DNA from 3 places in the Streptomyces griseobrunneus genome. Region 3 is predicted to be linked to each of the others. Evidence: riboswitches for the same ligand, from Rfam matches in the RefSeq annotation. Region 3 holds a riboswitch; each other region holds the start of a gene.
What was found. A riboswitch is a leader RNA that binds a small molecule or an ion and turns the genes downstream of it on or off. The one in region 3 is predicted to bind cyclic di-AMP.
Positions count from the first base shown of each region.

Region 1: it holds a riboswitch for cyclic di-AMP, as region 3 does, so the genes downstream of both, ACK8N7_RS02580 (transglycosylase SLT domain-containing protein) here and ACK8N7_RS04430 (M23 family metallopeptidase) in region 3, are expected to answer to the same signal.
Region 2: it holds a riboswitch for cyclic di-AMP, as region 3 does, so the genes downstream of both, ACK8N7_RS22330 (transglycosylase family protein) here and ACK8N7_RS04430 (M23 family metallopeptidase) in region 3, are expected to answer to the same signal.

Region 1 is NZ_CP177080.1:526,596-530,547, forward strand. Features, by position in the region: gene ACK8N7_RS02575 (GMC oxidoreductase) at 1-731, opposite strand, end outside; gene ACK8N7_RS02580 (transglycosylase SLT domain-containing protein) at 890-1,738, opposite strand; cyclic di-AMP (ydaO/yuaA leader) riboswitch at 1,742-1,896, opposite strand; gene ACK8N7_RS02585 (FAD-dependent oxidoreductase) at 2,381-3,772, shown strand; gene ACK8N7_RS02590 (SpoIIE family protein phosphatase) at 3,813-3,952, opposite strand, start outside.
Region 2 is NZ_CP177080.1:4,888,968-4,892,919, reverse strand. Features, by position in the region: gene eno (phosphopyruvate hydratase) at 1-537, opposite strand, end outside; gene ACK8N7_RS22330 (transglycosylase family protein) at 852-1,565, opposite strand; cyclic di-AMP (ydaO/yuaA leader) riboswitch at 1,571-1,759, opposite strand; gene ACK8N7_RS22325 (transglycosylase family protein) at 2,051-3,082, opposite strand; gene ACK8N7_RS22320 (cytochrome P450 family protein) at 3,277-3,952, opposite strand, start outside.
Region 3 is NZ_CP177080.1:940,925-944,876, reverse strand. Features, by position in the region: gene ACK8N7_RS04445 (helix-turn-helix domain-containing protein) at 1-441, shown strand, start outside; gene ACK8N7_RS04440 (DUF6126 family protein) at 485-661, shown strand; gene ACK8N7_RS04435 (tyrosine-protein phosphatase) at 707-1,519, opposite strand; cyclic di-AMP (ydaO/yuaA leader) riboswitch at 1,926-2,091, shown strand; gene ACK8N7_RS04430 (M23 family metallopeptidase) at 2,095-3,066, shown strand; gene ACK8N7_RS04425 (SGNH/GDSL hydrolase family protein) at 3,229-3,952, shown strand, end outside.

The DNA of each region.
Region 1 (3,952 bases), 410 kb from region 3:
ATGTAGTCCCAGTCGTACACGGCGGGCACGAAGAGGAACGGGAAGCCGGAGCGCTGCGCGTGCTTCCGGCCGACGCGGGCGTACTGGTAGCAGTCGACGGAGTCGAACCAGGCGGGGTCGATGGTGGTGACCCCGAGGTCGGCGTTGGCGCGCGGGTAGTACGTGCTGTACATCTCGGCGGCGTTCACCGACGGGAGGATGGCGGCGAAGTTCTCCCGCTTGGGCGTGACAGCCATACCGCCGTTGACCAGCGAGCCGCCCCCGACACCGCGCCCCTGGTAGACGGTGATGCCGGCGAACTCCTCGGCGTCCAGGATCCCGGTGTAGCGGTTGACGTTCTTGTCGATCGGGAAGCCGAGGAAGTTGCTGAGCGGCTGCTTGGTTTTGGTGCGCAGCCAGAAGGAGCGGTCGTCCGGCTTGGTGGTGTTGGCGAAGATCTTGCCGTCCGAGCCGGGGGTGTCCCAGGCCATGCCCATCTCGACCATGTGCACGTCCGTGCCGGCCTGGGCGAGCCGGAGTGCGGCCACGGAGCCGCCGTACCCGGTGCCGATGATCAGCACCGGCACATGGGCGCCGGAGCCGATCGGGGCTGCTGCCACCCGGGGCGCGGCCCAGACGGGTGTGGTGGGTCCGGCGAGTGCCGCGACCCCGAGAAGAGAACCTGTTCCTGTGATGAATCTTCGACGGGAGACGCCCTTGGATGCGCCTTCATGCAGGTTAGTGTCGTTCATGTGACATCCCTCACTCTCGACAGAGTGAAACAGGTTCTACTGTCGATCGCGTGGTAAGTCATTAGAAACTTGGGGGTAACTTCCCGGCAAGCCCGAGGGGCCCCGGACCATGCGGTCCGGGGCCCCTCGGGCTGATGCGCGCCTGGCGCTTCCAGGGATCAGTAGGCGCCGAAGACGTTGTCGATCGAGCCGTACCGGTCCGCCGCGTAGTTGCACGCGGCGGTGATGTTGGCGACCGGGTCATAGCTGTCGGTCGAGGTGCCGGGCACGTGGTACGCCTGGAACGTCGGGTCGATGACCTGGAGCAGCCCCTTGGACGGGGTGCCCTTGACCGCGTTGGAGTCCCAGTTGTTGATCGCGTTCGGGTTGCCCGAGGACTCGCGAATGATGTTGCGGTGGATGCCCTCATAGCTGCCGGGGATGCCGCGCTCGGCCATGATCGCCAGCGACTCCTTGATCCAGCCATCCAGATCGTTCGAGTAGGTGGCGGGAGCGGCGGCGGCCGGGGCGGCCTGGGCCACGGGGGCGGCGGCGGTGCGCTCGGAGCGATCGGCGCGCTCCGCCGTCGCGGCGCGGCCGGCGGACGGGGCTGCGGCCTTGGCGGCCTTGCCGGCCTTGGCGCCTGACGGGGCGGCAGCCTTGGCGCCGATGGTCAGCGTGATACCCGGGTGAATAAGGTTCGGGTTCTCGCCGACGGCCTTCCGGTTGCCTTCGTACAGCTTCTTCCAGCCGCCGCTGACGGAATACTCACGGGCGATCTTGGAAAGCGTCTCACCGGCCACCACGGAATGCTTGGCGGGCGCGGCCTTCGTCACGGAATTCACCTGGGCGGTCACGGAGGCCGGAGCCACCGCCTTTTCCGCGGCGACGGAGTGCGCGGGGGCGGCGGAAGCGGTGGTGGCGCCGAGCACCGGGAGGGCCAGAACGGCTCCACCCGTGGTCAGGGCGGCGATGCCACGGCTCAGCGAGACGGACTTGGTACGGCGGTGCTTACCCTGTGCGGGCATGGGGAATTTCCTCTCCGGCGCCTACGAGGTGAGCTGTCGGGTTCAGACGGGAGATGTCTGGCCGCATGGACTGCGACTTCACCCCTAGCCGTTCCGGATACCGGACCGGCGGCTTACCTGGTTCCCCCGCTCCTGCCGTGCGTGGGTGGGTTTCGGTTTCCCGGACGGCGGCAGGATTCGGCGTTCCATCCGGATTGAGCGTGACCGTAGGCGAAAAGCATCGGACAGAACAAGCCCCGAATTCCGGATGACCTTTCTCCGCAAGATCGAATTCATGAATTCCCGGCCGCGCCCGTTCCGTCGCGGTGTCAACTTTCTTCGCGCAGAAGGGAACCGAACCCTCCGGATCCACGTCCGCGCCCTCGGACGTGACGCTCACCACTTCGCGCGGAGGCGGCCGAAACAGGCGCGGTCAAAGTTACCCAAGAGCCCCAATAGGTCCTTTAAGGAATAGAGGGTTAAAAGACTGAAATCGCCCATACCGCCCTGGAGAAACGGACTTATCGGGCGGCTCCGTAGGCCGGGTCGGAGTCCTCGCGCGGCCAGGGCTTACGGTGTGTGGTGGAGACTAGTAAGCCAACCCTTACCTCCGACGTACGCTGTTACCTGCCCGCGTTCGCCCGCCTTAAGGATCACCACGCCATGACACGCCCCGTCCGCGTCGCCATTGTCGGAGCCGGCCCTGCCGGTATCTACGCTGCGGACGCGCTGCTCAAATCCGAGGTCTGCCAGGACCCGGGGGTCTCCATCGACCTGTTCGAGCGCATGCCCGCACCCTTCGGGCTGATCCGTTACGGCGTGGCCCCCGACCACCCCCGGATCAAGGGCATCGTCAAGGCGCTGCACCAGGTGCTGGACAAGCCGCAGATCCGGCTCTTCGGGAACGTGAGCTACCCGCACGACATCGGCCTGGACGACCTGCGGTCCTTCTACGACGCGGTGATCTTCTCCACAGGCGCGGAGGCGGACCGGGCGCTCGACATCCCGGGCATCGAGCTGGACGGCTCCTACGGCGCGGCCGAGTTCGTCTCCTGGTACGACGGCCACCCCGAGGTCCCGCGCACCTGGCCGCTCACGGCGGAGAAGGTCGCCGTCCTCGGCGTCGGCAACGTGGCGCTGGACGTGGCCCGGGTCCTGGCCAAGACGGCGGACGAGCTGCTGCCGACCGAGATCCCGGACAACGTGTACCAGGGCCTCAAGGCGAACAAGGCGCTGGAGGTGCATGTGTTCGGGCGGCGTGGCCCGGCGCAGGCCAAGTTCAGCCCGATGGAGCTGCGGGAGCTGGACCACTCCCCCAACATCGAGGTCATCGTCAACCCCGAGGACATCGAGTACGACGAGGGCTCCATCGCCACCCGGCGGGAGAACAAGCAGACCAACATGGTCGCGCAGACCCTGGAGAACTGGGCGATCCGCGATGTCGGCGACCGCCCGCACAAGCTCTACCTGCACTTCTTCGAGTCCCCGGTCGAGATCCTCGGCGAGGACGGCAAGGTCACCGCGCTGCGCACCGAGCGCACCGAGCTGGACGGCACCGGCAACGTCCGGGGCACCGGCCGGTTCACCGACTGGGACATGCAGAGCGTCTACCGCGCCGTGGGCTACTACTCGGAGGAGCTGCCCAAGCTCCCCTTCGACGTGGCCTCCGGCACCGTCCCGCACGAGGCGGGACGCGTCATCGCCGGTGACGAGCACATGGCCTCGGTCTACGTCACGGGCTGGATCAAGCGCGGCCCGATCGGTCTGATCGGACACACCAAGGGCGACGCGAACGAGACGGTCGCCTGCGTGCTGGAGGACCGCGCCGCCGGCCGTCTGGCCGAGCCCGCGACCCCGGCTCCGGAGGCCGTCGAGGCCTTCCTGGAAGGCCGGAACGTCCGGTACACGACGTGGGAGGGCTGGCACAAGCTGGACGCCCACGAGCAGGCGCTCGGTGCCGCACAGGGCCGTGAGCGGATCAAGGTCGTGGAGCGCGAGGGCATGCTGGACGCCTCCGGCGCCTTCGTCCCGGCCGAACGGCCCTACGAGGCCTGATCCGAACGGCCTCCCGGGGCCGGATCAGGACCGTCACCCGTCAGGCCGGGTCCGGGGCACTCGTCGTGCCGCCCGGGCCCGGTCCGCGGAACGTCCGCCACAGGCCCGGCGGAGCAGTGTCACGGGACGGCGGCGGCAGCTTCTCCGGGATGTGCGTCCAGCGGTCCGCGAGCAGGATCG
Region 2 (3,952 bases), 3.9 Mb from region 3:
CAGGGCCTCGGAGAAGGACTCCGCGCCGATCGGGGCGATCATGAACTCCTGGATGTCCACGTTGGAGTCGGCGTGCGAGCCGCCGTTCAGGATGTTCATCATCGGAACGGGCAGCAGGTGCGCGTTCGGGCCGCCGAGGTAGCGGAAGAGCGGCAGGTCGGACGCCTCGGAGGCGGCGTGGGCGACGGCGAGCGAGACACCGAGGATGGCGTTCGCGCCGAGCGAGGCCTTGTTCTCGGTGGCGTCGAGGTCGAACATCGCCTGGTCGATGAGGCGCTGCTCGGTGGCGTCGTACCCGACGAGCTCCGGGCCGATCTGCTCGATGACGGCGAGGACGGCCTTTTCGACGCCCTTGCCGTGGTAGCGGTTGGGGTCACCGTCGCGAAGCTCGACGGCCTCGAACGCACCGGTGGAGGCGCCGGACGGTACTGCAGCACGGCCCGTGCTGCCGTCGTCGAGGCCAACCTCGACCTCGACCGTGGGGTTGCCCCGGGAGTCGAGGATTTCCCTGGCTACGACGACGTCGATGGACGGCACGAGGCATCTCCTTCTGGGATATGACGCTGGTTGTGCAGGGTCACTGTGGCCTTGCGACACGAGCCTAACCGGCCCGGCCGCGTCAGTCGGCCGACCGCCCGTCTCCTGGGACGAAAAAGGACCCAAGGGCCTGCATGACGGGACAAATCTCTAGAAATCTACTGGGCAGTAACAAGCGGCGCGGACCCGATGACGACAAGAGGTGAACGAAAGACCCCGGCCCGGCGCGCACGGGGGGAGAGCGCGCCGGGCCGGGGAGCCGTGCGAGGGAGGGTGCCGCCGGACCCCCTCCCTCCGGGGAGGAGAGCCGGCTGTTACTTCAGGTGGAGCTGCTGGCCCGGGAAGATCAGGTCCGCGTCCTTGACGATGTCGTCGTTGAGCTTGAAGAGCTTGCTCCAGCCGCCCTTGACGTCTTCCTTCTGAGCGATCTTGCTCAGGGTGTCGCCGGCCTTGACCTTGTACTCGCCGTCGCCCTTCTGGACCTTCTCACCGGTCGGGGTGGTGACGGTCTTCTTGGACTCGGCCTTGGGGGCGGCCGGGGCGGTGCGCTGCTCGCTGCGCGTGGTGGGCTGCTCGGCCTTGCGCTCGGGCTGCGCCTGCTCGGGCTTGCTCTCGGACTGGCCGGAGCCGGTGTTCACACCCGGGTCCACGCCGTCATTGGTGAGGCCGCCGGCACCGGCGCAGGCCCAGGCGCCCGGGCCCTGGAGGTCGAGGAGCTTCTCGGCGGCGGCGATCTGCTGGTCCTTGGAGGCCAGGTCGGCGCGGGAGGCGTACTGCGTACCGCCGGCGGCGGCCCAGCTCGACTGCGAGAACTGCAGCCCGCCGTAGTAGCCGTTGCCGGTGTTGATGGACCAGTTGCCGCCGGACTCACACTGGGCGACGGCGTCCCAGGTCTCGACGGAGGCGGCGGAAGCGTTGGTCGCGCCCATCAGCGGGACGGCGACGGCGGCACCGGCGACACCCGCCAGGGTGGCGAGACGGACGGTCTTCGAGGGGCGGCGGTGCTTGCCCTTGCTGTTAAGCAGCATGGAACGAATCTCCTCACCGACGCCTACGAGGTGAGCTGTCGGGTTCGGGCTGATGAGTTGCCCGGTCGCGCGAATTGCACGCGACTTCACCCCAAGCCGTTCCCGTACGTCCCCGTTCTTCGTCCTTCGAAGGGGCTGTACGGACCCGGCGGCCTACCTGGGTCCCCCGCTCCTGCCTACGGCGCTTTACGCGTCTGTTCCCTTCGACCGACGGCAGGATTCGGCGTGACGGTCGACGGGGCCCGCGGTGCGAGCGGTTCCGACCGTAAACACAGGCAACCCCGACATTCAAAGATGGACATACTGGCCCAATCGACGCTTACTTGCCTACCCCGATGGATCGTTTCCGCAGGTCGGAGGGGATCTGCGGCGAGCAGGCGGACGCAACACGCCAGTTGAAGCAAAGAGACCCATGTCTCACTTACGCATAAGTGGACATAGGCCTCTGAACTACCCGCGATTTTGGGGTGTTTTCCCGCTTTTGATCAGCTGGCGGCAGGCACCTCGGCACCCTCCTGGGCGCCTTCCTGGCCGGCCTGCTCCAGCCCCAGATCCAGGCTCTGCCCGGGCAGGATCAGATCCGGGTCGGAGCCCAGGAGGTCCCTGTTGGCCTCGTACAGGCCGGTCCAGCCCTGGGGAAGTTTCTGTGCGTCAGCAATCGCCCAGAGGTTGTCGCCGGGCTGCACGGTGTAGCCGTCGTCGACGACCGCACCGCCGTCCCGCACGTCACCCTCGCCCCGCGAGGCGTGCCGGCCGGACTCACGGGGGTCGCCGTTCCGGCCCACCGCGCCGGTCTCCTCGGGCGCGGGAGCGCCCCGGTGCTTGCCGCCGGTGCCGTCGGCGCCCTCCGAGGCGTCGGGGGCGGAGGCGGAGGGCTGCGAGCCGTCAGGAGACCCGGGAGTTCCGGTCTTTCCGGCGGCCGGGGGCGCGGAGGGCTTCGCCGAGGGGTCGAGCGTGTCGCTGCCGTCCCCCTTCTCACCCTTCTCACCCTTGCCGGTCCTATCCGTCTTGCCGGATGAGCCCGTATTGCCGGAACTCCCCGCTTCACCCTTTTCATCCGCTTCGCCCGCCGGGGCGGTCGTCGCGTCCTCGGTGGGCTCGGCGGAGGGTGCGGTACCGGGGTCGACACCGGGCAGGCTGCCGTCCACCGCGAGGCCGGAGATCACCGCGCAGCTCGGCCACGCCTGCGGCCCCTTGTCGTCCAGGACCTTCTCGGCGACGGATATCTGCTGGGAACGGCTGGCGAGGTCGGCGCGCTCCGCGAAGGCGGTGCCGCCGTACGCGGACCAGGTCTCCTGCGAGAACTGGAGCCCGCCGTAGTAGCCGTTGCCGAGGTCGGCACTCCACATGCCGCCGCTCTCGCACTCCGCGACCCGGTCCCAGGTGGTGGCGTCGGCTGCGTGTGCGCCCGCCGCGCCGAGGAACGGAATGGCGATGGCCGATCCGGTCACGCCTGCGGCGACGACGATGGCGGGTGCCTGACGAGGGCGGCGGTGTCTGCCGTTCGCGGAGCCCATGGGGTTTGCCTTCCGTGCGACTGACAAGCAGGAACTGAGAAGCGTGAAACTGTTGAGCGTGAATCTGCTGAGCGTGAAGCTGTTGAGCAAGTGACTGGTGGGCCAAGGTTTAACCGTGGCCGACGCGTCGAACCGTGAACCTAGCGGGACTCGAACGTATGTCACAAGTCGATGCAGCGCAGATCACGTGAAAGTCACAGAGGTGACAGCGTGTCACTTTCTTCGAGGCGGCGTCCCGGCTCGAACTCCACCGGCAGAGTGCGCAGTCCGCGCATGATGAGTCCGCCCCGCCAGCGCAAATCGGCGGATTCTCCGGCAAGTCGTAGGCCAGGAAGGCGTCTCAGCAGCGTCGCCACCGCGGCCTGGCCCTCCAGCCGGGCCAGCGGCGCTCCCAGGCAGTAGTGGATTCCGTGACCGTATCCGAGGTGCTGATTGTCACTCCGTGACAGGTCGAGCGCGTCCGGGTCCGCGAACCGGCCCGGATCCCGGTCGGCCGCCGCCAGCACCACCAGCACCGGGTCCCCGGCCGCGATCTCCTGCCCGCCGAGGGTCAGCGCCTCGGTGGCGTACCGCCAGGTCGCGAGCTCCACCGGGCCGTCGAACCGGAGCAGTTCCTCGATCCCCGTGGCCAGCAGCGCGCTCTCCCCCGCCTCCAGGGACGCCTCCAGCCGGGCGCGCTGTTCGGGGTGGCGCAGCAGGGCGTACGTACCGTTGCCGATGAGGTTCACCGTCGTCTCGAACCCGGCGAACAGCAGGATGAACGCCATCGCCGCGGCCTCGTTCTCCGTGAGGTGCTCGCCGTGGTCGCTGGCCCGGATCAGCCCGGAGATCAGGTCGTCGCCCGGATTCTCCCTTTTACGGTGGATGAGT
Region 3 (3,952 bases):
CCCATGCTGCTCGGCCTGGCCCGTATCTACGGTACGACGGTCTCCGAACTCCTCGGCGAGAAGCCGCCAGAGCGGGAGGCGGTCATCCGGGGCGGCGCCTTCGAGGGCGCCGAGGCCGACGGCTGGATGTACCGCCGGGCCGGTGGCTCCGGCCGCGCCATGCAGGCGCTGAGGGTCCGCGTCCCGTACGGCGCCCAGGGCGATCTGGTGCGGGTGCACCCCGGCGAGGAGTGGCTGTACGTCCTCGGCGGGCGGCTGCGGGTCGCGCTGGGGGAGACCGTGCACGATCTGGACCCGGGCGACAGCGCCCACTTCGACTCGCTCACCCCGCACCGGATCGCGGCCCTGGACCGGGGCGGGGCGGAGCTGCTCTTCGTCCACTCCCTGCTGCAGAGCCCCGCGGCCGAGCTCTGCCTCGGCAACGCACTGCACGCGCGCTGACCCCTTCGTTCCCCCGGCCGCGAGGCCGGCAGAGAGGACCGTCATGTCCGATTCCGAGCGCTACGACCCGCTGACCCCGAGGAACCCCAAGGCCACGAAGGACACCCAGGAGCGGCGGATGCCGCGCGGTCTCATCATCCGGCTCTTCGCCTACCTGGTGGTCGGCCATGTGATCGCGGCCTTCCTCTACCTGCTCTTCGTGGTGGCGGGCGCGGAGTGACCGCCCGGCTGATCCCGCAGCCCTGATCCTGCGGCCTTTGCCTTCTCAGCCCTGGTCTAGCAGCCGCTCGCGCAGCCGCTCCCGGGTCTCGGGGGAGACCTTCAGCCCCTCCGCCAGGTAGCGGTCCGTCGTGCCCCAGGTCTCGTCAATGGCCGCGAACGCCGCCGCGAGATAGGCGGCCTCCGCCCCGAAGAGCGGGTTGAGGAGCTCCATCACCTCGGCGGACATCCCTGTCTCGGACATGTCCGAGCGCTTCACCTTGTACCGCCGGTGGGGATCGTTGGACTTGAGGTAGTCCGCCTCGATCGCCTCGCGCTCGACGCCGACCGCGAGCAGCGAGACCGCGATCGACAGACCGGCCCGGTCCTTGCCCGCCGCGCAGTGCATCAGCGCGGGCACGCTGTCCTCCGCCAGGGCGTGCAGCACCCGGCTGTGCTCGGCGGTGCGGTCCACGATGGTCGAGCGGTACATGGTCAGCATGCGCTCAGTGCCCTTGCCGTTCGCCAGGATCGAGCGCAGCTGCTCGATGTTCCCGTCGCGCACCAGCCGCCAGAACTCGGCTCCGTCGGCCGGGTCGGAGAGCGGAATGCTGACATTACGGACACCGGCCAGCTCGATGTCGTACCCGTCGAGCTTGTGGTCGGCGGAGTTGCGGAAGTCGAAGACCGTGTGCAGCCCGAGCCCGCCGAGGAAGAGCGCGTCATCGGCGCTGGCGTGCGCCAGGTGACCGCTGCGGTAGAGCCTGCCGAAGGCGGTGCGCCGCCCGTCCGCGGTGGGGAGCCCGCCCACGTCGCGGAAGTTGCGCACTCCGGTGAGTGCGGTCTCTGTCGGCGGGACCTGCGGCACCTGCTGCGTCACGGTGGCTCCTGGATCTCTGGCGTCGGCGCGGCTCTCCGGCGAGGGCGCCCCTGTGACGATACGACATCGATTCGGCGGAAAATCAGCGGTCCGCTGATGGTGTGTCAGGGGAGGCGCGCACGGTGTGTCCGTATTGGTGTATTTCGTAGAACATGCCCCGCTAATGGGGGAGATGGGATTCCGTAGGTGAGCGGGATCATATCCGTGACGGACCGTGGCGGCTGCGCCCGGATGTTTTCCCGGTATCCGTACGGAAAGCCAAGATCCGTAATCCACGGAGTGTGACGGGAAATCCGGAGCGAAATTGAATCGATGATTCCGGTGTGCAACCGACGGCTTGTTCCTGCCGTCCTCACTCGTTTACGGTCACCGTCAATCCGGACGGACCGCCTAATCCTGCCGCCGCCCGGAATTCGCACCCAACCCACTCACGCGTGGCAGGAGCGGGGGAACCAGGTAAGCCGCCGGCCCGGAGCGATCCGGACCGGCTCGGGGTGAAGTCGCCACCCGGCGACCGGGCATCTCCAGCCCGAACCCGACAGCTCACCTCGCAGGCGCCGGAGAGGAACTTCCCCATGCCCGCAAAGGGTAAGCACCGTCGTACCAAGTCCGGCCCGATCCACCGCGGCGTCATCGCCGCGGGCACCGGCGGCGCCGTACTCGCCCTCCCGCTGATCGGCGCCACCGGCGCCCACGCCGCGGAGAAGGCGGCCCCCGCGGCCGCCACGGCCGCCGCAGTGCAGTCCGCCCCGCAGGCCGCGCCCGCCAAGGCGAAGGCCGCCCCGAAGACGTACTCCGTCGTCTCCGGCGACTACCTCGCGAAGATCGCGGCCGAGCACCAGGTCAAGGGTGGCTGGCAGAAGCTGTACCAGGACAACCGCTCGGCCGTCGGCGAGAACCCCAGCCTGATCTTCCCGGGCATGAAGCTCACCCTCGGCGCCAAGGCGTCCGGCTCCGCCGCGCCTTCGGAGGCCAAGAAGGCCGCTCCGGCCCCCAAGGCCGCCCCCAAGGCCGCCCCCAAGGCCGCGCCGAAGAAGGCTGAGCAGGCCCCGAAGGGCGACACCCTCTCGGCCGACGAGTCCGACGCCGCCGCGCCGGCCGGCACCTCCGCGCAGACCGGTTCCTCCGAGGCCAACGGCTCCGGCTGGTCCGCCCCGCTCGCCAGCGCCAACGTCACCACCCAGTACCGCGCTTCCGGCGCCAGCTGGTCCAGCGGCTACCACACCGGCTCGGACTTCCAGGCCGCCTCCGGCACCCCCGTCCTCGCCATCGGACCGGGCACCGTGGTCTCGGCCGGCAACAGCGGCTCGTACGGCAACGAGGTCGTCATCCAGCACGAGGACGGCATGTACTCCCAGTACGCCCACCAGTCCTCGCTCAACGTCTCGGTCGGCCAGACCGTCACCGGCGGCCAGCAGATCGGCCTCTCCGGCTCCACCGGCAACTCCACCGGCCCGCACCTCCACTTCGAGGTCCGCACAGGCCCGAGCTACGGCTCCGACGTCGACCCGATCGCCTACCTGCGACAGCACGGCGTCTCCCTCTGACCCGAGGGCAGCAAGAAGTGATCGAGGGGCGGTGCGCAGCGGCGCACCGCCCCTCCACTTATTCCGGCTTTACCAAAACCTGACCGGGTGGTCTATCTCACCACCCGTCAACCCCGTATTACGGTCGCGTAGGTCACATTGAACGGTGCAGGATATGTGCTTGTGGCAGACGATTCGAGAACCCAGCAGCAGAACACCATCGGGTCGTACGCGGCGATCGGGGACAGTTTCACCGAAGGTGTCGGAGACCCCGGCCCCGACGGCACCTTTGTCGGCTGGGCGGACCGGTTCGCGGTTCTGCTCGCCGACCGGCTCCCGGCCCCCGACGCAGCGACGAGCCCGGACGAGACCCGGCACGGGAACTTCCGTTACGCCAATCTCGCCGTACGCGGACGCCTTCTCGACCAGATCGTCGAGGAGCAGCTCCCCCGCGCCAAGGAACTGGCCCCCGACCTGGTCACCTTCTGCGCGGGCGGCAACGACATCATCCGGCCCGGCACCGACCCCGACGATCTGGCCGAGCGCTTCGAGCGGGCCGTCGCGGACCTGACCGACGCGGTCGGCACCGTCATGGTCACCACCGGGTTCGACACCCGGGGCGTTCCGGTGCTGCGCCACATGCGCGGCAAGATCGCCACGTACAACGTCCACCTGAGGGCCATCGCCGACCGCTACCACTGCCCCGTGCTCGACCTGTGGTCGCTGCGGTCGGTCCAGGACCGGCGCGCCTGGGACGCCGACCGGCTCCACCTGTCGCCCGAGGGCCACACCCGCGTCGCGCTGCGCGCCGCCCAGGTCCTCGGCCACGAGGTGCCGGCCGACCCGGACCAGCCCTGGCCGCCGCAGGCCCAGCGGAGCCCCTTCGACGCGCGGCGCGACAACATCC